DNA from 3 places in the Kineococcus sp. NPDC059986 genome. Region 1 is predicted to be linked to each of the others. Evidence: riboswitches for the same ligand, from Rfam matches in the RefSeq annotation. Region 1 holds a riboswitch; each other region holds the start of a gene.
The links. A riboswitch is a leader RNA that binds a small molecule or an ion and turns the genes downstream of it on or off. The one in region 1 is predicted to bind S-adenosylmethionine.
Positions count from the first base shown of each region.

Region 2: linked by a shared signal. The riboswitch ahead of AB0637_RS10055 (methylenetetrahydrofolate reductase) and the one ahead of sfnG (dimethylsulfone monooxygenase SfnG) in region 1 are both predicted to bind S-adenosylmethionine.
Region 3: linked by a shared signal. The riboswitch ahead of AB0637_RS07660 (rhodanese-like domain-containing protein) and the one ahead of sfnG (dimethylsulfone monooxygenase SfnG) in region 1 are both predicted to bind S-adenosylmethionine.

Region 1 is NZ_JBFBND010000005.1:55,463-62,804, reverse strand. Features, by position in the region: gene AB0637_RS06045 (MetQ/NlpA family ABC transporter substrate-binding protein) at 1-322, opposite strand, end outside; gene AB0637_RS06040 (methionine ABC transporter permease) at 312-1,070, opposite strand; gene AB0637_RS06035 (ATP-binding cassette domain-containing protein) at 1,067-2,083, opposite strand; SAM riboswitch class IV at 2,228-2,337, opposite strand; SAM riboswitch class I at 2,498-2,580, shown strand; gene sfnG (dimethylsulfone monooxygenase SfnG) at 2,591-3,736, shown strand; gene AB0637_RS06025 (N-acetylmuramoyl-L-alanine amidase) at 3,793-4,764, shown strand; gene idi (isopentenyl-diphosphate Delta-isomerase) at 4,784-5,314, shown strand; gene AB0637_RS06015 (AAA family ATPase) at 5,277-7,342, opposite strand, start outside.
Region 2 is NZ_JBFBND010000010.1:90,233-97,574, reverse strand. Features, by position in the region: gene metE (5-methyltetrahydropteroyltriglutamate--homocysteine S-methyltransferase) at 1-1,983, opposite strand, end outside; gene AB0637_RS10055 (methylenetetrahydrofolate reductase) at 1,980-2,948, opposite strand; SAM riboswitch class I at 3,007-3,098, opposite strand; SAM riboswitch class IV at 3,238-3,351, shown strand; gene AB0637_RS10050 (aminotransferase class V-fold PLP-dependent enzyme) at 3,406-4,758, shown strand; gene AB0637_RS10045 (hypothetical protein) at 4,777-5,004, opposite strand; gene AB0637_RS10040 (LLM class flavin-dependent oxidoreductase) at 5,183-6,262, shown strand; gene AB0637_RS10035 (NtaA/DmoA family FMN-dependent monooxygenase) at 6,259-7,342, shown strand, end outside.
Region 3 is NZ_JBFBND010000007.1:82,141-89,482, reverse strand. Features, by position in the region: gene AB0637_RS07685 (SufS family cysteine desulfurase) at 1-612, shown strand, start outside; gene sufU (Fe-S cluster assembly sulfur transfer protein SufU) at 637-1,068, shown strand; gene AB0637_RS07675 (methyltransferase domain-containing protein) at 1,072-1,815, opposite strand; gene AB0637_RS07670 (GNAT family N-acetyltransferase) at 1,850-2,338, shown strand; gene AB0637_RS07665 (hypothetical protein) at 2,370-2,930, shown strand; SAM riboswitch class I at 2,933-3,033, shown strand; gene AB0637_RS07660 (rhodanese-like domain-containing protein) at 3,039-3,440, shown strand; gene AB0637_RS07655 (O-succinylhomoserine sulfhydrylase) at 3,437-4,630, shown strand; gene AB0637_RS07650 (cobalamin-independent methionine synthase II family protein) at 4,656-5,873, shown strand; gene AB0637_RS07645 (methyltransferase domain-containing protein) at 5,890-6,699, shown strand; gene AB0637_RS07640 (FAD/NAD(P)-binding protein) at 6,635-7,342, opposite strand, start outside.

The DNA of each region.
Region 1 (7,342 bases):
CACCGTCGCTCACGGCGCGGTTGATGGTGTTCGAGTCCGCCAGCGCCTTGAACGCGACCGTGATCCCGTGCGAGGGGGCGACGTCCTTCGCGATGTACTCGATGAGCGCCTCCTCGCGGGCGTTCCCCTCGGCCGTGGCGACGTAGAGCGTGGCGCCGGCCTGCGTGTTCGCCGTGGTGTCCCCGCCGAGGCGCGGGACGACGATCGCGGCGGCGGCGCCGAGCAGGACGACCGCCCCGCCGGCGACGAACGGCCAGCGCCGCCGCTTGCGGATCTCGAAGCCGTGGTCGTCGGTGCTGGGTTCGCGGATCTCAGTGGACAAGGGTCTTCTCCAGGTTCTGGGTGGGGTTCGAGCGGGGGTTCGCGGAGGAGTTCGAGCGGGGGTTCGTGCGGGAGGAGCGGCGGCGGGTGCGGGGGTCCGCGGCCCGGGCCAGGGCGTCCCCGGTGAGCTGCACGAGGGCGACCAGCGCGACGAGGACGACGATGGTCGCGATCATCACGGCGTGGTCGAAGCGCTGGTACCCGTAGGTGACCGCGACGTAGCCGATGCCCCCGGCGCCGATGGTTCCCGCGATGGCCGAGTACTCGATCATCGCGATGGTGTTGATGGTCAGCCCGCCGATGATCGACGGGGTCGCCTCGGCCAGCTGGACGGTCGTGATGACCTGCAGCGGAGAGGCTCCCGACGCCTGCGCGACGGCGACCAGGTTCGGCGGCACCGAGCGCAGCGAGTTCTCCACGATCCGGGCGAAGAACGCCGTGCCCGCCAGCACCATGGGGACGACGGCCGCGCGGATGCCGATGTTCGTCCCCGTGACGAACCGGGTGAACGGCACGAGGGCGGCCATGAGCACGAGGAACGGCAGCGACCGGCCCGTGCTGACGACCCACGACAGGACGGTGTGGGCGACCCGGTGCTCCAGCAGCCCGCCCGGCGCGAGGTTGTGCACGAGGACGCCGATCGGGACGCCGAGCAGCACGACGATCGTCATGACGATGCCCACCATGAGCAGGGTGTCGACGAGCGCGGGCGCGATGAGGGCGGGGATCTGGTCGAGCGGGGTGTTCACACGAGGTCCAGTTCTCGGGGGGAGGGCACCGTCGACGGCGAGGTCTGCGCGTGCAGGCCCCGGCGGTCGAGGGCGGCGGTGAGCAGGGTGGGGTCGAGCGCCGCGGGGACGCCGAGGGTCGCGTGCCCGACGGTGCGTCCCGCGACGGTCCCGACCGAGGCCCCGAGCAGGGCCAGGTCGTGGCCGAGTTCCCGGGACGCGGCGCTGAGCCAGTCGGCCGGGACGTCGTCGCCGCGGTAGTGCACCTCCCAGACGACGAGCCCGCCCGCGTCGCCGACACCGCGGCGGGGGAGCAGGGCCGCCCCCACGGGGGAGGCCGGGTCGCGCAGGACGTCCAGCAGCGGGGCGGCCTCGACGATGCGTCCGTGCTCGAGCCGGGCGACGGCGTCCGCGACGTCGACGACGGTGTCCATCTCGTGGGTGATGAAGAGGATCGCCAGGCCCAGGTCGTCGCGCAGCTCCCGCAGCAGGCCGGTGATCGAGGCCGTCGCCTGCGGGTCCAGTCCCGAGGTCGCCTCGTCGGACAGCAGGACCCCCGGCCGCAGGGCGAGCGCCCGCGCGATGCCGACCCGCTGGCGCTGGCCGCCGGACAGTTCGTGCGGGTAGCGGTCGGCCAGACCCGCCAGCCCGACCCGGTCCAGCAGTTCGGCGACGCGACGCGTGCGGTCCCGCGGCACGACACCGAGGTAGCGCAGCGGGAGTTCGACGTTCTGCGCGGCGGTGCGGCGGGTCTGCAACCCGTCGGACTGGAAGATCGTGCCGATGCGGCGCCGCGCCTCCCGCAGTCGGCCCGCGCCCAGCTGGGTGAGGTCCTGGCCGCTGACCACGACGGACCCCGACGTGGGCCGGGTCAGCAGCGTCACGCACTGTGCGAGCGTGCTCTTGCCGGCGCCGCTCGGACCGACGACGGCGGTGATGCTGCCGGCGGGGACCGTGAGGTCGAGGCGGTCCAGGACCGTGGTGGTGTGCGGGGCTTCCCCGTAGGTCTTGGTGAGGTGGCGCAGTTCGATCACGACGGCTCCTGGGCGAGGGTCCCGGGCGGGGTCCGGGCAGGGGTGGTCGCGGGCCCGGCGGGGCGCCGGGTCCGGAGACGGGACAGAGCAGCAGAGGGGTGCGCTCAGCGGGAGCGGGGACAGGCCTTCGACACGGGTGCTCCTGGTTCGTCCTTGCCCGCAACTCCTGCGGACCTGGTCCTCACCCGGAGCACCCCGTGACGAATCAGGGTTGCCGGCCAGCGAGCCGGGGCTTGACGCTGGCGCTCATGACCTGCTTCGGACTGTGACAGCCGTCCGCCGACGTCGTCAAGCGGTTCCGGAGGATCGGCCCTCGGAAAGGGTTGTCCCACATCCGCTGGGCCGCAACGGACAGAGGCGCGGTCCCGGAAGTTCGGGGCGCTGAACGGCGCGACGACGGGGTACGCTTCGACGAACCCATCCAGAGCGGCTGAGAGACCTGGCTCGACGACGCCGCAGCAACCCCACGGGGGTGCTACCGCCAGGACCGATGGAGGACGCGCCGCGATGCCCCTGCACGAACCCCTGAAGTTCGCCTACTGGGTCCCCAACGTCTCCGGGGGCCTCGTCGTCTCGACGATCGAGCAGCGCACCAGCCACGACCCCGCCTACAACGTCGAGGTGGCCAAGGCGGCCGAGCGCGTCGGGTTCGAGTACGCCCTGACCCAGGTGCGCTACCTCGCCTCCTACGGTGCGGACGCCCAGCACGAGTCCACCTCGTTCTCCCTGGCCCTCCTGCTCGCGACCGAGCGGCTCAAGGTCATCGCCGCGGTCCACCCGTTCTTCTGGCACCCCGGTGTGCTCGCCAAGTTCGCCGCGACCGCGCAGGAACTGACCCAGAACCGCCTCGCGCTGAACATCGTGTCCGGCTGGTTCAAGAACGAGGCGACACAGCTCGGCGTCACCTGGCACGAGCACGACGACCGCTACAAGCAGTCCGAGGAGTTCATCGAGCTCCTGCGCGGTGTCTGGACCGAGGACGGCTACAGCCAGTCGGGTGACTTCTTCAACGCCACCGACATCACCTTCCGCCCGCAGCCGAAGGTCGCGCCCGAGCTGTTCCAGGGCGGCAACTCCACCGCCGCGCAGGCCATGGCCGGCCGCGTCAGCGACTGGTACTTCATGAACGGCAAGAGCCTCGCCGCGGCGGCCCAGGGCGTGCGCGAGGTCAGCGCGCAGGCCGCGGCCAACGGCCGTTCCCTCCGCTTCGGGGTCAACGGCTTCGCCGTCGTCCGCGACACCCACGAGGAGGCCGAGGCGGTCCTCGAGGAGATCATCGCCAAGGCCGACCGCACCAAGGTCGAGGGCTTCGGCGAGGCGGTGAAGGAGGCCGGCAGCTCGTCGAAGGACGGCAAGGGCATGTGGGCCGACAGCGAGTTCCGCGACCTCGTGCAGTACAACGACGGCTTCCGCACGGGCCTCGTCGGCACCGCGGACGAGGTCGCCCGCCGCATCCTGGCCTACCGCCTCGTCGGCGTGGACCTCATGCTCCTGGGCTTCCTCCACGTCAAGGAGGAGGTCGAGGCCTTCGGCGAGCTCGTCATCCCGCGGGTGCGCGAGCTCGAGGCGCGCCTGGCCGCGGGCGAGGACCTGCAGCTCGGCGCCGAGCTGGACGAGGCCGTCACCGCCGCGACGGAGCCCGTCCCCGTCTGATCCGGACCGGGTCGGTGGGGAGTCGTCTCGCAGGAGTCGGGGGAGGGGGTCGGACCGTGCCACGCAGTGCGGGGCGCTGGTCCGGCCCCCTCCTCGTGCTCCTGCTGCTGGGGGCGTGCTCCAGCCCCACGCCGGTGCCCGCCACCACCCCGAACCCGTCCGTCCCGACCCCGTCCGTGACGACCTCGTCCGCCACGACCTCGTCCGCCACGACCTCGCCCGTGACGCCGGCGGCGCCGACGGGGACGCCCCTCTCCTCTCCGGCCGGCACGCCCGCCGCCACCCCGCCCGCGGCCCCGGCGACCTCCCGCTCCGCCACCCCCCTCGCGGCTCCCTCCGCACCGGCGGGACGCCGGGCCCCCGTCGTCGTGCTGGACCCCGGGCACAACGGGGGCAACGGCGCCCACCCGGCGCAGATCGGGTCCCTGGTGCCCGCCGGCGGCTTCGAGAAGCCCTGCAACACCGCGGGCACCGAGACCGACGCCGGCTACCCCGAGCACGCCTTCGCGTTCGACGTCGCCCAGCGGACCGCGGCCCTGTTGCGTGCGCGGGGGACCACGGTCGTCCTCACCCGCCCCGACGACACCGGCGTCGGGCCGTGCGTCGACGTCCGGGCGGCCCTGGCCAACGAGGCCGGGGCGTCGCTCGCGGTCTCCGTCCACGCCGACGGCGCGCCCGCGGACGACCAGGGCTTCCACGTCGCCGAACCCGCGCTCGCCCCCGACGGTGGCAACGCCGCCGTCCTCGCCCCCTCCGACGTTGCCGCCCGGGACCTGCTCACGGCCTTCGGGGCGGCGACGGGACTGCCCCCGGCGACCTACCCGGGCGACCTCGTCGCCCCCGGTCTGACCCGGCGTTCCGACCTCGCCGGCCTGAACCTCGCCCGGACCCCGGCGGTCCTGCTGGAGGCCGGGAACATGCGCAACGCGCAGGAGGCGGCCCTGCTCTCCGACCCCTCCTTCCGGCAGCGCGCCGCCGAGGGGATCGCCTCGGGTGTCGCGGCGTTCCTCGCGCGCAGCACCCCCTGAGACGGCTTACGGTGCTCCGGTGACCCTCGCCCCCGCCGACCCCACGGTCGAACTGGTCGTCCTGCTGACCGAGGACGGCACGCCCTGCGGCACGGCGCCGAAGGCGGACGTGCACCACACGAGCACCCCGCTGCACCTGGCGTTCTCCTGCTGGATCGTCGACGGCGCCGGCCGGACGCTGCTCACCCGACGCGCCGCCGTGAAGCGCACGTGGCCCGGGGTGTGGACGAACTCCTTCTGCGGCCACCCCGGCCCGGGGGAGGAACCCGCCGACGCCGTCTCCCGCCGTTCGGTGCAGGAGCTGGGTGCTCCGGTCAGCGACGTGCAGCCGCTGCTGCCGACGTTCCGCTACCGCGCCGTCATGGCCGACGGCACGGTCGAGAACGAGATCTGCCCCGTCTTCACCGCCCGGTTGGCGGGCGAGCTCGCGCTCGACCCCACCGAGGTGGACGACTACCGCTGGGTCGACCTCGCGCAGCTGCGGGCCGAGGTGGCGGCCGAGCCGGGCCCGTTCAGCCCGTGGATGCGCCTGCAGCTGCAGGAGTTCTGACCGACTCCGGATCCGGGTCCTGCGTCAGCCGCAGGACGGTGGCTCCGGGGATCCCGGTGTGCAGACCGGGGCCGGGCGCGAGCAGCAGGACCTGGGTCGTCGGCGCCACGTGCTCGAACACGGCCGCCAGCCGCCGCAACCGGTCGGGGTCGGTGTGCCCGAGGGCGTCGTCGAGGACGACGGGCACGCCGTCGGCCGGGTCCACGAGCGTCGCGCAGGCCAGACGCAGGAGGACGGCGAGCTGCTCGCGCGCACCGGTGGACAGCTGGTCGTAGCCGACCGTCCGCCCGTGCAACGTCCGCTGCACGATCCGCAGGTCGTCGTCGAGGGTGATGCCGAAGGTCTCGCCGAACACCGTGCGCCCCAGCTCTTCCAGGCGGTCGGTGAAGGGCTGCACGTACCGCCGGCGCTGGGAGTCGCGGTGCCGGTCCAGGGTCTGCAGCAGCAGGCGCGCCGCAGCGGCCCGCCGGTCCAGCCCGGCCTGCTCCTCCTCCAGCCGGGCCACGCGTGAGGCGGCCTGGTCCCAGACCTCCTGCCGCTCCTCACCGCCCATGACGGACAGCCGGGCCTGGAGGTGGACGAGCTCACCGTCCAGCGCGTCGCGGCGGGTCGCGAGGGCGTCGAGGGCGGTCTGCACCTCCCGCGCCCGGCGCAGGACGGTGTCCTCGTCGCGGGCGGCGAGGTCGGCCTCCAGGGCCCGGACCTCCTCGGCCGCGGCCGTCGCCTCCGTCGCCGTGCGGGCCACGGCGTCCTCGAGCGCCGCGTCGTCGGCCGCGGCGCGCGCGGCGCTCAGCCGGTCGGCGGCACCGAGCACCTCCGCCCGGGACAGCTCCAGCCGCGTCCGCAGCGCCGTCAGCTCGTGGGCCAGCCGGTCGGCGGTCCGGGCCAGCGCGGTGGCCTCGGCCTGCGCCTCCCGCACACGGGTCCGCTGCTCCTGCACGGCGTTCCGCGCGGCGGCCTCCGCCTGCCGCAGGGCGTGTTGGTCCTGCCCGTCGTCCGGTGCCGGACCCAGCTCGGCGTCCAGCCGGTCGGCCTCGGCGCGCAGCGCGTCCGCGTCCGCGTCGGCCGTCAGCTGGGCCAGCTGCGCCCGGGCCACGTCGACGGCGGCCTGCGCGGCGCGGCGCTCCTCGTGGGCGGCGCGGGCCGCGGCGACGTCCTCGACGCCGGCCGCGGTCAGCAGCTCCTGCAGCCGCGCCGCCGCGGCGTCGAGCTCGTCCGCGACGGGGCCGGTGTCGGCGCCCGGCAGCACGCGGACCGTGGCGAAGCCGGCGACGTCCACGGCGAGCGGCCGGGTGGCGGCGAGCTCCGTGACGGTCCCCGCGGCGACGGGGCGGCCGTCGAGGAGGACCTCCACGGCCGTGGCCTCGACGACGACCCGGGCGGCGACGGCGTCGGCCCGGGCGCGCAACCGGTGCACGGCGTCGTCGGCGGCCTCCAGGGCCCGCACCGTCGTGGCGTCGACGGAGCGTCCCGTGAGCGCCGCCTGCGCCGCGCGCACCTCGTCGGCGGCCGCGGTCACGGCGGCCAGCCGGCGGCGGACGCTGCGCAGCGCGGCCCGGTCGACCGCGCGGCGCACGGCCTGGGCCGCGGTGTCGGCGGCCTCGCCGGCCGCGTCCAGGGCGGCGGCCCGTTCCTGGGCCGACGCCGCGGCCGCGGCGGCCAGCGTCCGCGCCTCCTCCGTCGCGGGCCCGAGGTCGGCGGCCCGGGCGGTGTCCTGGTCGAGGGCGGCCGTGCGGCGGGCCAGGTCCGCGACCTCGCGCCGGCGGGTCGCGAGGGCGTCCCGGGCCCCGGCCGCAGCGCGGTCCGCGGCGGCCGCGCGCTCGCGGGCGGCGACGAGGCGGTCGCGCCGGGCGGCGAGGTCGGCGACGAGCGCGGCGAGGTCGGTGGCCTCGGCCGTCCGGGCGCTGAGCTCCTGGACGACCTCGGCGCGGTCGGCGGTCACCTCGGCGTGCCGGTCGGCGTCGTCGGCCAGCAGGTCCAGCGCCTCCCGGGCCCGCGCCGCCTCGGTGCGGGCGAGCGCGAGCTCCT
Region 2 (7,342 bases), on a different contig from region 1:
GTGGGTGTGCACCTGCGTGGTGTCGACCGCCCCCGCGGTGGCGAGCCGGAAGGAGGCGACGGACCAGTCCAGGTACGCGGGCTGGTCGGCCGCGGCCAGGGGCAGCAGTTCACGCAGCGCGGGTTCGTCGACCTGGACGATCCCGATGCCGGCCGCCTCGAGGTCGGCGACCTCGTCGCGCAGCGCCAGGGCGACCTGCTTCGCGGTGTCCCCCAGCGGCTGGTCGTCCCGGACGAACGACCAGGCCAGGATCGTCACCGGACCGGTCAGCATCCCCTTGACGGGTTTGGCCGTGCGCCCGGCGGTGTACGTGCTCCACGGCACCGTGATGGGCGCAGGACGGGTCACGTCGCCCCACAGGATCGGCGGTCGCACCCCGCGCGAACCGTACGACTGCACCCAGCCGTGCTCGGTGACGGCGAACCCGTCGAGCTGCTCGGCGAAGTACTGGACCATGTCGTTGCGCTCGGGTTCGCCGTGCACGACGACGTCGAGCCCCAGCTCCTCCTGCAGCTGCACCACGCGGTCGATCTCGGCGCGCAGGAACTCCTCGTAGGCCTCCTGACCGAGTTCGCCGCGGCTCCAGGCCGCCCGCGCCCGCCGGATCTCCGGCGTCTGCGGGAACGAGCCGATGGTGGTCGTCGGCAGCAGGGGCAGCCCGAGCGCCACCTCCTGCGCCGCACGGCGGACGGCGTAGTCGCTGCGGCGGAACGCCTCCGGGGTCAGCCTCGCGAGTCGTTCCCGCACGTCGGGCCGCACGACTCCGGGCGCGCCGAGCCGGTCGGCGCGGGCCGCGGCCGACGCCGCCAGCCCCTGCGCGACTCCTGCGGCCGCGGGGTCGGCGAGCGCCCGGCCCAGCAGCACCACCTCGGCGACCTTCTGGTCGGCGAACGCCAGCCAGCTGCGCAGTCGTTCCGGCAGCGCCGTCTCGCGGTCCACGTCGTGCGGCACGTGCAGGAGCGAGGTCGACGTCCCCGCGACGACGTGGGCGGGCCCGTCCTGCAGGGAACGCAGTGTCGCCAGCGCGTGCTCGAGGTCACCGCGCCAGACGTTGTGCCCGTCGACGACGCCCGCGACGACGGTCTTGCCGGCCAGCGCGGAACCGTCCGCGGGCACGGAGCCCTTGACGAGGTCGAGCGCGATCCCCTCCACCGCGCTCAACGCCCCCAGGAACCCGTGCGCGTCCCCGTAGGGCGTGGCGACCAGCAGCCGCGGACGGGACGGGACCGCCGCGAGCCGCTCGTAGGTGGCGCGGACCAGCTCGTCGAGCCCGTCGACACCGGCCGTGGCGGAGTCGCTCACCAGCCCCGGTTCGTCGAGCTGGACCCAGGTCGCCCCCGCCGCGGCGTAGGCGGCGAGCAGCTGCTCGTAGGCACCCAGCAGGTCCTCGAGCCGCGACAGCGGGGAGAACCCGGCCGGGCTGTCGTCGGACGCCTTGGCCAGCAGCAGGAACGTGACCGGACCGACGAGGACGGGACGCGTGAGGAACCCGTCCGCGAGGGCCTCGGCGAACTCCCGGACGCCGCGGTCGTCGGCGAACCGGAACGCGGTGCCCGGGCCGATCTCGGGGACGAGGTAGTGGTAGTTCGTGTCGAACCACTTCGTCATCTCCAGCGGGGCCAGCGCGCCGCGCCCCCGGGCGATCGTCGAGTAGGCCTGCAGGTCCACCCGTCCGTCGGCCGCGACGAGGTCGGCGAACCGTTCCGGAACAGCACCCACGGCGACGGCCGTGTCGAGGACCTGGTCGTAGGCGGAGAACGAGGACGGGATGGAGGCGTCGTGGGCGGGCAGGCCCAGCGCGTTCAGCCGCCGGACCGTCGCCGCCCGCACGGCCGCCAGGGCCGTCTCCGTCGCGGCGAGGTCGGCACGCCCGGCCCACAGGGCCTCCAGCGCCCTCTTCGTCTCGCGGTCGGGGCCGATGCGGGGGTAGCCGAGGACGGTCGCGGTCCACGCCGGCTGGTCGGTGGTCGGGTGCTGGCTCATCGGAGGGCTCCTCCTACCGCGCGGACGCGGCGTTCGGCGGGACGGGTCGTGGTCGTGTGGTCGCGCAGGTGGTCGCGCAGGTCGTCGAGCAGGTCGAGGACGGGCTCGACCGCGTTGAAGGTGTAGAGGTGCAGGCCGGGTGCGCCGACGGCGAGCAGGTCGCGGGCGAGCCCGGAGGTGAACGCCGTGGCCGCTCGGCGACGGACGCGTTCGTCGCCGGAGTCCAGGGCCGCGAGCAGTTCCCGCGGTGCGGGGACACCGGTCAGCTCGCCGATCCGTTCGAGCCGGCGCAGTTCGTGGGTCACCGCCAGCCCGGGCAGCAGGGGCATCGTGATCCCCGCGGCCCGGGCCCGGGAGAGGAACGTCCCGTACTCCCGGGCGGACCAGCCGACCTGGCAGACGGCGAACTGCGCGCCGGCGTCCTGCTTGGCGCGCAGGACCGCGAGTTCGTGCTCGTCGCGGTCCCGCGGGAAGGCCGCGACGGCGAGGCTGAGCGGGGGGACGTCGACGGGGAGACGCCCACCCCGCAGCGCGAGGCGCCGCCGGTCGGCGACCTGGAGGAGTTCGACGAGGTCGCGGGCCGTCGCGACGCCGTCGGGGTGGGGGGTGAACTCCCCCGCCCCGCACGGCGGGTCCCCGCGCAGGGCGAGGACGTTCCGGACGCCGGCGTCGAAGAACTCGCACGCCAGGTCGACGACCTCGCGGCGGGAGGAACCCACGCACGTCAGGTGCGCCATGGCGGGCACCGCCGTGGAACTCAGGACGTGGGCCAGCAGGTCACGGCTCGGACCCCGGGTGGCACCGGCCGCCCCGAAGGTCACCGAGACGAAGTCCGGTCCGGTGGCCAGGAGGTCGGACAGTCTGCGCCACAGCGCATCCCGCCCGTCCGCCGTCCTCGGCGGGAAGAGTTCGAAACTGAGCGTCGGCCGCCCCGCCGCACCGGCGACGAGGGGGGCGAGCGTCATCGCGCCGGTCCCGCACAGGGTCGCGGGGTCGGTTCGACATCGGTGTTGCGCATCACGGGCTCCATCGGCCTGGCGTTAGCACCCTCGCCCGGGCTCGGGGGGTTGCTGCGGCGTCGTCGAGCCAGGACTCTCGGCCGCTCTGGATGGTGTGCTCCGACCATAGAGGCACTTCGCTCGGCTCCACAAGTGGTCCGGGAACGACCACCCGGGCGGCGCAGGACGGGCTCAAGGAAGGCCGCCGACACACCGATGTTGATCGTTCGGGATCCTCGTGGCAGGCTCCTGCACAGGTCATGAGCGCCAGCGACAAGCCCCGGCTCGCTGGCCGGCAACCCTCCTCCGCGGTGGGGTGCCCCGGGTGACGACCTGGCCGGTTCCGTGGTGGAGCCGGCAAGCGCGGACCTCGCCGGGCGACCCGGTTCTCCCGGCAGGGTCCCCCTCTCCCAGGAGTTCCTGCGTGAGCACCAGCACCCTCTCCCCCTTCCGACCCTCCTGTCGCCGCCCCGGTCCGGTCGACCCGCTGCTCCCCGTCGTCGGCGCCGACACCCCGGTCCCCCTCGCCACCGGCGGCACCTCGACCTACGTGAACCTCGACAACGCGGCGAGCGCCCCGGCGTTGCGCGCCGTCGCCGACCGGGTCGCCCAGGTGCTGCCGCACTACGCGAGCGTGCACCGCGGCGCCGGGTACCTGTCCCGCGTCTCGACCGCCCTCTTCGAGCAGGCCCGCGCCGAGGTCGGCCGGTTCGTGGGCGCCCGCCCCGACGACGTCGTCGTCCTCACGAGGAGCACCACCGACGCCCTCGACCTGCTGGCCAAGGCCGTCCCCGCGGGGACCCGGGTGCTGGTCGCCGACGTCGAGCACCACGCCAACCTGCTGTCCTGGCAGCGGTCGGCGCGGACCACGGTCGTGCGCGGCGGGGCCGACGCGGAGGAGACGGCGGACCTGCTGGCGGCCGAACTCGCGACCGGCCGCTACGGGCTGCTGGCCGTCACGGGGGCCTCCAACGTCACGGGGGAGGTCCTGCCGCTGCGGCGGCTGGCGCGGGCGGCCCGCGACGCCGGAGCCCGCACCGCGGTGGACGGCGCGCAGCTCGTGCCGCACCGGCGGGTGGACCTGGCGCGCGACGGGATCGACTACCTGGCCCTGTCCGGCCACAAGCTGTACGCGCCCTTCGGCAGCGGGGCCCTCGTCGGTCGCCGGGACTGGCTGGACGCGGCCGACCCCTACCTGGCCGGCGGGGGCGCGACGCTGGACGTGAGCGCGGACGGGGTGGCGTGGGCGGACGGCCCCGACCGGCACGAGGCGGGTTCACCCAACGTGGTCGGCGCGGTCGCCCTCGCCCAGGCGTGCAGGACGCTGGCGGCGCTCCCCGTCGGGGCCCTGGAGACCCACGAGGCGCAGCTGCGCGCCCGGCTCGTGGACGGGCTGACCGCCCTGCCCGGGGTCGAGGTCGTGCGACCGCACCCCCGCGACGCCGTCGCTGTCGTGACCTTCACCGTCCCGGGTCACCCCGCCTCGCAGGTCGCCGCGTACCTGTCCGCCGAGCACGGCACGGGGGTTCGGGACGGCCGGTTCTGCGCACACCGCTTCGCCGACGCCCTGGGGCTGGGCGCGGGAGGTCTGCGCGTCTCGACCGGGGTGGGCACGTCGTCCGCCGACGTCGACCGCCTGCTGCGGGCCCTGCGGCAGTACCTGACGACCGGTCCGGAGCTCACCTACGGGGTCGTCGACGGCCACTGGGGGCCGGTGTCGGACGCCCGACCGGCACCCGAGACGTTCCTCGCCCCCCTGACCGCCACCCGCCGGTGACCCCGGGGCGCACGCCGCTCAGGCCAGCGGCTCGCTGCTGGGCCGCGGCCCTTCGCCGGTGCGGGGAGCCTCGTGGGCGAGCAGAGCGTGCAGCTCGGACTCGAACTCCGTCCAGGTCAGTTCGCCGGGGCCTGGTTCGAGGTGGCGGCCGGCGTCGTGGCCGCCCTCCTGCGCGTGGGCGAGGTCCGCTGGCGACCACGGGAACCCCCACTGGCCGTGGCCGGCCAGGGCGAGCCCCTGCACCACGACCGACCCCAGACTGGTTGCGGCAGCGCACCATCGCGCCCACTGTCGTCGCAGCACCTCTCGCACCTCCACTCTCGGGGGCCTCACTGTCGCACACGACCGGCGTCGCCGGGAGGCCCTTGCCCGACCCGCTGCGCGAGACGCGCAGCACACTCCCCGACACCACTCCGGAGACCCCGTGACCACTCCCCTGCACGTGTTCCTCGACGTCGACGGCGGCGGCTGGCACCCCGCCGCCTGGCGCCGCTCCCGCAGCACCCCCGACGAGGTCCACTCCCCCTCCCGGCTGCGGGGGTTCGCCGTCACCGCCCAGGCCCAGGGGCTGACGGGACTGACGTTCGAGGACCCGCCCGCGACCGACCCGCGCAACCCGGTGGGGCACCTGGACGCCGTCCAGCGCGCAGCCTTCCTGGCCGGCACGACGGACGCGATCGGCCTGCTCCCCGTGGCGGCGACGACGTACTCCGAGCCCTTCCACGTCGCCGCCCAGATCGCCTCGCTCGACCACTCCAGCGCGGGCCGTGCCGGCTGGATCGCGACGACGTCCCCGCCGGCCGTCGCGCGGGGTGTGGACCTGCCCGTCGCCGCGGACCCCGCGACCGAACTCGCGGACGTCGTGGACACCGTCCGGGCCCTCTGGGACTCCTGGGAGGACGACGCCGTGATCCGGGACGTCGCCACCGGGCGGTACGTCGACCGCGACCGCCTCCACCACGTCGACGTCGACACGGGCCGCTGGTCGGTCAAGGGCCCGCTGACCGTTCCGCGGTCCCCGCAGGGCCACGCCGTCGTCGTGGTGCACGAGGACGACCTCGGGAACCGGCCCGACGTCCCCGACGTGGTGCTCACGGGGAACCCCGGGGCGCGACGGTCCCCAGGCTCTCCCCTCGTCGTCCTCGACGTCGAGTTCGCCCTGGACACCACCGCGCACCCGGCCGCCGACCGGTTGGCGGCCCTGGACGCCTCCGCCCCCGCGCCGGACGCCGGGAATTCCCGGGTCCGGTGGGCCGGGTCGGGCGAGGCCTTCGCCCGGTACCTCACCGACCTGAGCCGCACCGTCGACGGGGTCCGGTTGCACGCGGCGGTCCTCGACGAGGACCTGCCGGCACTCGTGCGCACGACGCTCCCGGCCCTGCGCCTGGCCCGGCTCCTGCGGGCCCCGCTGCCGGGGACGACGCTGCGCACCACCCTGGGACTGCCCCGTCCCGCCAACCGGTTCGCCCCTCAGCCCACTCCCGTCGGAGGAGCCGCCCTGTGACCACCGCCGACCCGCGCACCACCGACCTGCGCTTCCCCGACGCCGTCGTCCACTTCGGGGTGTTCTTCCAGGGCGTGAACCACAGCACCATCTGGTCCGACCCCCGCAGCGGTTCTCAGATGGCGCACTCGACGTTCGTGCAGCTCGTCCGCACCGCCGAGCGGGGGCTGTTCGACGCGTTCTTCCTCGGGGAGGGTCTGCGTCTGCGCGAACAGCGGGGGAAGGTCCACGACCTCGACGTCGTCGGCCGCCCCGACGCGCTCACCGAACTCGCGACCCTGGCTGGTCTGACGACGCACATCGGCCTCGTCGCGACGCAGAACACGACGTACAACGACCCCGCGGACCTGGCCCGCCGGCTCGCCTCGCTCGACGTCCTGTCCGGGGGCCGCGCCGCGTGGAACGTGGTCACCACCGACAACGCCTGGACGGGGGCGAACTTCCGGCGCGGCGGGTACCTCGACCACGCCGACCGCTACGAACGCGCCGAGCGGTTCGTCCGGACCGCCCAGCGCGTGTGGGACAGCTGGGACGGCGAACGGTTCAACCCCGTCCGGGTGCAGGACGGGTTCTTCGACGTGGAGTTCACCCCGACCGTCCGACGCAGCCCCCAGGAGCACCCCGTGCTCTTCCAGGCGGGTGACTCCCCCGCCGGCCGCGACTTCGCGGCGAGGACGGCGGACGTCGTGTTCTCCCGGCACGGCACGGACCACGCCGATGCCCTCGCCTTCGCCGACGACGTCCGCCGGCGGACCCTGGCCGCGGGGCGGCCCGACGGTGACGTCCTCGTCCTGCCCGGGACGCAGATCGTGGTGGCCGACACCGCTACGGAGGTCGAGGAGAAGGCGCGGTGGGTCCTGGAGCAGCAGGTGACCCCGGCCACGGCCCTGTCCCTCGTCGGGCAGGTGTGGGGCGAGGACCTCTCGCACCTCGACCCCGACGGCCCGCTGCCGGCGCACGACCCCGTCATCACGGACATCGACGGCACACGGGGCGCCCACCGGGCGGGGGCCGACGCCCGGGCCCTGGCGCAGCAGTGGCGCGCGGTCGCGGAGGAGAACAAGTTCTCGTTGCGCGACC
Region 3 (7,342 bases), on a different contig from region 1:
CTCGGCGTCGACCTCGCGGCGTTCTCCGGCCACAAGATGCTCGGCCCGTCGGGCGTCGGGGTCCTGTGGGGGCGCGCGGAAGTGCTCGCCGCCATGCCGCCGTTCCTCACCGGCGGGTCGATGATCGAACTCGTCCGGATGGAGCGGTCGACGTTCGCCCCCGCCCCGCAGAAGTTCGAGGCCGGCGTCCCGATGACGGCCCAGGCCGTCGGCCTGCACGCCGCGGTGGACTACCTGCGCGACCTCGGACCCGACGGGACCGGCATCGCGCGCGTCGAGGCCCACGAACGCTCCCTCACCGCGCTCCTCCTCGGGGAACTGGCGGAACTGCCGTGGGTCCGCGTGCTGGGGCCGCTGGACGCCGCCGCGCGGGTGGGTCTCGTCTCGTTCGTCGTCGAGGGACCCGACCTGCAGGTCCACGCCCACGACGTCGGCCAGCTCCTGGACGACGAGGGCGTCGCCGTCCGCGTCGGGCACCACTGCGCCTGGCCGCTGCACCGCCGGTTCGGGGTCGCGGCGACGACGCGCGTCAGCTTCGGGCCCTACAACCAGCCCTCCGACGTCGACGCCGTGCTCCGGGGCCTGCACCGGGTCCGCGACCTCTTCGGCTGAGCTCCCCGTGAGAACCTGACGCGCGTGGACCTGTACCAGCAGCTGATCATCGAGCACTCCAAGCGCCCCCACGGCGAGGGGTTGCGCGAGCCGTTCGCGGCGGAGGCTCACCACGTGAACCCGACGTGCGGGGACGAGATCACGCTGCGGGTGCAGGTCGAGGACGGCGCGGACGGGCCCCTCGTGCGGGACGTCTCCTACGACGCCCTCGGCTGCTCCATCAGCCGGGCCTCGGCCTCGGTGCTGCACGAGCTCGTCGTCGGCCGCCCCGTCACCGAGGTGGGGCAGGTCCGCGACGCCGTGCAGCACATGCTCACCAGCCGCGGCGAGGACCCCGGCGACGAGGAGGTCCTCGGCGACGCCATCGCGTTCGCAGGGGTGGCGAGGTACCCGGCGCGGGTGAAGTGCGCGCTGCTCAGCTGGTCGGCGCTCGCCGACGCGCTGCTGCGCGCCTGAGGCTCAGCGCCTGGCCGTCAGGAGCCAGAACCGTCCGGTCCGCCGGAAGGGCTCCCGGTCGCACAGGGCCAGTTCGAGCGCCAGCAGTCGAGCGAAGAACTCGGGGTCGCGCTTGCGGTCGTCGTCGGTGACGAGGTCCGTCACGCACCGCACCCCGTACCGCCCCGTCACCGTGAGACCACTGCGCTGCAGCGCCTCCTCGACCGTGGCGGACTCCAGCCGGTTCATCGGGTGGTCGAAGGTCTGGCCGTGGACCGTGCGCGCGTCGAGCAGCGCGAGGGCCTCGGCCGGGTCGAGGCGGCGGACGGCGGCCGCGAGCACGTCCATGGCAGGGGTGGGTGCCATGAGGGAGACCACGCCGCCGGGCGCGAGGAACGCGGTGAGACGGTCCACGGCCCCCGCCACGTCGTCGAGGTAGTGCAGGACGTTGTGGCACAGCACGACGTCGAAGGCGCCCTGCAGGTCGGCCGGCTCGTCGTCCAGGTCGGCGACGCGGGTGGCGAACCCGTGCTCCGCGGCCCGGCCCAGCAGGTCGGGTGAGCGGTCGAGCACGGTGACGCTGTGCCCGGCGGCCGCGAGGGGCACCCCGTCCTGTCCGTCGCCCCCGCCGACGTCGAGGACCCGCAGGCCCGTGCCGGTGACCGTGCGCCGCAGCACCTCGGCGACGACGGCGTAGCGCACCCGGCCCCACGGCTCGGCCTGCCACTGCGCCCACTGCGCCGACCGGTCCCCGAAGACGTCCGTCACTCTCCGCACGCTAGCCGCCGTTAGCCTGCCCGCCGTGGAGATCCGCGACTACGCCGACGCCGACTGGGCCGGCATCTGGCCCTTCTTCGACGAGATCGTCGCCGACGGGGAGACGTACGCGCTGCCGCAGGGGCTCACGTCGGACCGGGCCCGGGCAGAGTGGGTCGGCGCGCCGCCGTGGGGGACGTTCGTCGCCGTGGACGAGGAGGGGACGGTCCTCGGGACCGCCAAGTGCGGGCCGAACCGGCCCGGCGCCGGGTCGCACGTCTCGACCGCCAGCTTCATGGTGTCCCCGGCCGCGCGGGGACGCGGGGTGGGCCGGGCCCTCGGTGAGCACGTCCTGGTGTGGGCGCGAGACCGTGGCTTCCTGGCGATGCAGTTCAACGCCGTCGTGGAGACCAACGCCGCCGCCGTCGCCCTGTGGCAGTCCCTCGGCTTCGCGGTCCTCGGCACCGTGCCGCAGGCCTTCGACCACCCCGAGCACGGGTACGTCGGCCTGCACGTCATGCACCGCTTCCTCTGACCCGCGCCGACGGGGCCGGTAGCGTCCGGGGATGAGTGGTGCGCGGCCGGGCGCCGGTCCCGACGAAGCTGCCGAGGGCCGGTGCGGGACGTGGTTCCCGCCGCCGCCGTTCATCGACTCCTTCGTCCTGCCCCGGGTGGTCCTGCGGCGGACCGGTGCGGGGGAGGGGGACAGGGCCGGCGTCCTGGCCGCTCTCGTGGCCGCGTTGCCGGCGACGGGACCGGTGCAGGTGTGGACGGAACTGCCCCACGACCCCGCCGGCGCGTCGGAGGACCGGCTCGTCGCGGAGTTCACCCGGCTGCGGGACGGGATCGGGCCGCAGCACCACCAGAGCGTGCAGACCCGGCCCGACCCCGACGGCCGCAGCACGACGGTCGTCGTCGAGCACGACCCGTCGCCACGCCTGCTCGCCCGGCTCGCGGACAGCCCCGCCGTCGCGGCGGGAACGCTCCGGACGTGCCTGACCGACGAACGCTGCACGGTCTTCCTGCGACCGGTCGCCACCGGCGTCGAGGTGCTGGGCGCCGACGCCGCGCTTGTCGACCGCGTCGCCGCCGCGGCACCGCCCCCGTCGGTCGATGCCCTAGGCTGACCGGACCATCCAGAGCGGCCGAGAGACCTGGCTCGTCGACGCCGCAGCAACCCCGGGGACGGACCGCCGTCCCGGAGGGTGCTCATGCCAGGACCGATGGGAGGAACAGTGGGTTACGCCGGTGACCTCACCCCGCGTGAGGCCTTCGACCTGGTGCAGGACGACCCGGACGCCGTCCTCGTGGACGTGCGCACCGAGGCGGAGTGGCGGTTCGTGGGGGTTCCCAGCGGGCTCGAGCGCGAGCCCGTCCTCGTCTCCTGGTTGCCGGTCGACCCCGGCCGGTTCCTGGGCGAGCTCGCGGAGGCGGGCATCGTCCCCGGGACCGACCGGAAGGTCGTCTTCCTCTGCCGCTCGGGTCAGCGGTCCGTGGCGGCGGCCGAGACGGCGACCGCGGCGGGGATCGCGGTCAGCTACAACGTGCTCGAGGGGTTCGAGGGTCCGCTCGACGGCGAGGGCCACCGGGGCGGTTCCGGCTGGCGGGCGGCCGGTCTGCCCTGGCGGCAGTCGTGAACGACCCGCAGTGGCGGCCGGACACCACCGCCGTCCGCGGCGGCCTCGCCCGGTCGGGGTTCGAGGAGACGGCCGAGGCGCTGTACCTCACGTCCGGGTACGTGTACGAGAGCGCCGCCGCCGCGGAGGCCGCGTTCGCCGGTGACGTCGACCGGTACGTCTACTCGCGGTACGGCAACCCCACGGTGTCGGTGTTCACGGAGCGGCTGCGGCAGCTGGAGGGGGCGGAGGCCTGCTACGGCCTCGCCAGCGGCATGTCGGCGGTGTTCTACGCCCTCGCCGCGCTCCTCGGCGCGGGCGACCGGGTCGTGGCGGCCCGCAGCCTCTTCGGGTCCTGCTTCGTCGTGCTCGACGAGATCCTGCCCCGCTGGGGGGTCGAGACGGTGTTCGTCGACGGCGAGGACCTCGCGCAGTGGGAACAGGCCCTGGCCGACGGTGCGCAGGCCGTGTTCTTCGAGACCCCGGCCAACCCCATGCAGACCCTCGTCGACATCGCGGCCGTCACGGAACTCGCGCACGCCGCGGGCGCGACCGTCGTCGTCGACAACGCGTTCGCCTCGCCCGTCGGGCAGCGGCCGCTGCGGTTCGGTGCCGACGTCGTCGTGTACTCCGCGACCAAGCACATCGACGGTCAGGGCCGCGTGATGGGCGGAGCGGTCCTGGGCACCGAGGAGTTCCTCGGCGGCCGGTTCAAGGAACTCACCCGGCACACCGGGCCCACCCTCAGCCCGTTCAACGCCTGGACCCTGGCGAAGGGTCTGGAGACCCTGAGCCTGCGGGTCCGCCACTCCGCCGCGAACGCCCTGCGCATCGCCGAGCACCTCGAGGCGCAACCGGGCATCCGCTGGGTCCGGTACCCGTTGCTGGCCAGCCACCCGCAGGCCGAGCTCGCCCGGCGGCAGATGGACCTCGGCGGCACCGTCGTCACGTTCGCGCTCGACGCCCCCGAGGGGCGCGGCAAGGACCGTGCCTTCGAGGTGCTCGACGCGCTGCAGGTCGTCGACATCTCCAACAACCTCGGCGACGCCAAGTCCCTCGCCACCCACCCGGCCACGACGACGCACCGCCGGCTGGGGCCGGACGGTCGCGCCGCCATCGGCCTCACCGACGCCGTCCTGCGCCTGTCCGTCGGACTCGAGGACGTCGAGGACCTCCTCGAGGACCTCGACCGTGCCCTCGCCCGCGCCTGAACTCCCCCCGAACGGAGCACCACCCGTGACCAGGTCCGTCCCCGTCTCCCACGCCGGCAGCCTGCCGCGCACCCCCGAACTCATCGCCGCCAACGACGCGCGCACGATCGGCGCCGACGGTTTCACCCTCGAACGCACACCCGAGTTCGAGGCCCTGCTCACCGACGCCGTCGTCGACCTCGTGCGCCGCCAGCGCGACCTCGGGGTGACGATCGTCGGCGACGGCGAGTACGGCAAGGCCATGACGAGCGCCGTCGACTACGGCGCCTGGTGGTCGTACTCGTTCCAGCGCGTCGCCGGGCTCGAGGTCACGGGCGAGGACCTGTTCACCCAGCCCGTGGTCCGGTCCGAACCGGGGAACGTCCGGCTCACGAGCTTCCCCGACCGCCGCGACTGGACGATCTTCCGCGACGCCTACACCGACCCGACGTCGGGCATCTCCACGGGCAAGAACGCGACGGCGTTCCCCGCGACCACGGGGCCGCTCTCGTACACCGGTCACGCGGCGATCGCCTCCGACATCGCGAACCTCAAGGCCGGTCTCGCGGCGGCCGGCGTCGGGGAGGGTTTCATCACCTCGCTGTCCCCGGGCAGTGGTGCGCGCATCTCCAACCGGTACTACGCGACCGAGGAGGAGCACATCTGGGCGTGGGCGGACGTCCTGCGCGAGGAGTACCGCGCGATCGTCGACGCCGGGCTCACCGTCCAGGTCGACGACCCGTCGATCGCCGAGAACTGGGACCAGATCAACCCCGAACCCTCGGTGGAGGACTACCGCGCGTTCACGCGCATCCGCGTCGAGGCCCTCAACCACGCCCTGCGCGGCCTGCCGCCGGAGCAGGTGCGGTTCCACCTCTGCTGGGGCAGCTGGCACGGTCCGCACACCACCGACGTCGAGTTCCGCCACATCGTCGACCTCATGCTCGAGATCGACGCCGGTTCCTACTCCTTCGAGGCCGCCAACGTGCGGCACGAGCACGAGTGGAAGGTGTGGCGCGACGTGCAGCTGCCGGCGGGGAAGAAGATCGTGCCGGGCATCGTCAGCCACGCCACGAACGTCGTGGAGCACCCCGAACTCGTCGCCGACCGGATCGAACGGTTCGCCTCCGTCGTCGGGGCGGAGAACGTCGTCGCCTCGACCGACTGCGGTCTCGGCGGTCGCATCCACCCGCAGATCGCGGTGGCCAAGCTCGCGGCCCTGGGCGAAGGCGCCCGGATCGCCGGGTCCCGCCTCTTCGGGTGATCCGGGTGGACACGAGGTGAGGCCCACGAACGGGCCCGCGGGGGACGCGGCCTGGGCGTTGTGGCAGGACTCGCCGTGGGGACGGTTGCGGTACCACGTCGTCGCCCGGCTGTTGCGGGACTGGACCGCCGACCTCGGCGACGGGTTGCGCGTGCTGGACGCGGGAGGCGGGGACGGTCGCGACGCGTTGCCCTTCGCCCTCGCCGGGCACGACGTCACCGTCCTGGACCGCTCGCCGGAGATGCTGGCGCTGGCCCGGGCTGCGGCCGCGGCGGCGGGTGTCGCCGACCGGGTGCACACGGTGGCGGCCGACCTGGAGGACCTGACGGCACTGGCCGCGCTGACCCGGCACCGCGCGGGCGGGTCGGGGTCCTTCGACGTCGTCTTCTGCCACGACGTGCTGCAGCACAGGGCCTCGCACGCGCAGGTGCGGGCCGACGTCGCGACGCTCGTGTCGTCGGTCCGCCCCGGCGGCCTCGTGTCGCTGCTCGCCCCGAACCCGCCCGCGGACGTCCTCGCGACGGTGCTGGGGCAGGGGCCGGCGGCCGCGTGGGTGTCGCTCGACGCCGAGCGCGCGACCGATCCCGCGACGGGTCACACCGCGTTGCGGTTGTCCCCGGAGTTCGTGGAGGACGCCCTCGCCGACGCCGGCTGCGACGTCGTCGGCCGTGCGGGCGTGCTCGCCGTCACCGCCCTGCTGGAGGACGCCGAACGCGTCGACGACCGCGTCGCGGCCGACCTGGAGGAGCTCGAGGTGGACCTCAGCGGGCGGCCGGCGTTCGCCGGGACGGCGCGGTACTGGCTGCGCGCGGCGCGACGACGCTGACCTCCGGCGCCCGGGCGGGAGCCAGCGCGAGGAGCGCCCGCGCGACGCGGTCGTTGAGGCGGAAGAACCCCGCGTCCAGCCCGGGGCGCGCGAACGCGGCCGCCCAGCCGCCCCCGGCCACCCAGGGCCCGACGGCGAAACGCCGGGGGTGGACCGTGCCGTCGGCGTGCACGAGGCGCTGCTCGGGGTCGACGACGAGCTTCCCGCCACCGAGCTCCCGGAGTTCCTCGCGGTCGGACAGGTTGCGCAGCAAGGGGTCCGCGCTGGCGGTGACCCGGGCTTCGGGCAACCGGGCGTCGACGAGGACGGTGGCGCTCACGGCGTCGGGGGAGTTCGCCGGGCGCGCTGTCCAGCACCCGCCGACCTCGTCCGCCGTGAACCGCACGTCGCCGCCGAGGAAGCGCACGACCCCGGCGTCGGCGAGGGCGAGCAGTTCGGCCAGCCGCCGCGGCGGCGGTCCGGAGGCCAGGTAGCTGAACAGCCCGTGCCACCAGCCGTCGACCTCGGCGACCGAGACGTCGTCGAGCCGGCCGTCGTGGGCGAGACCGGCGACCGCGACGTAGGACGACAGCAGGGCGTGGAACACCGCCGCGTCCATGCTGAACCCGGCGTCGCCGCGGCGGGCCACGTCGGCGGCCACGTG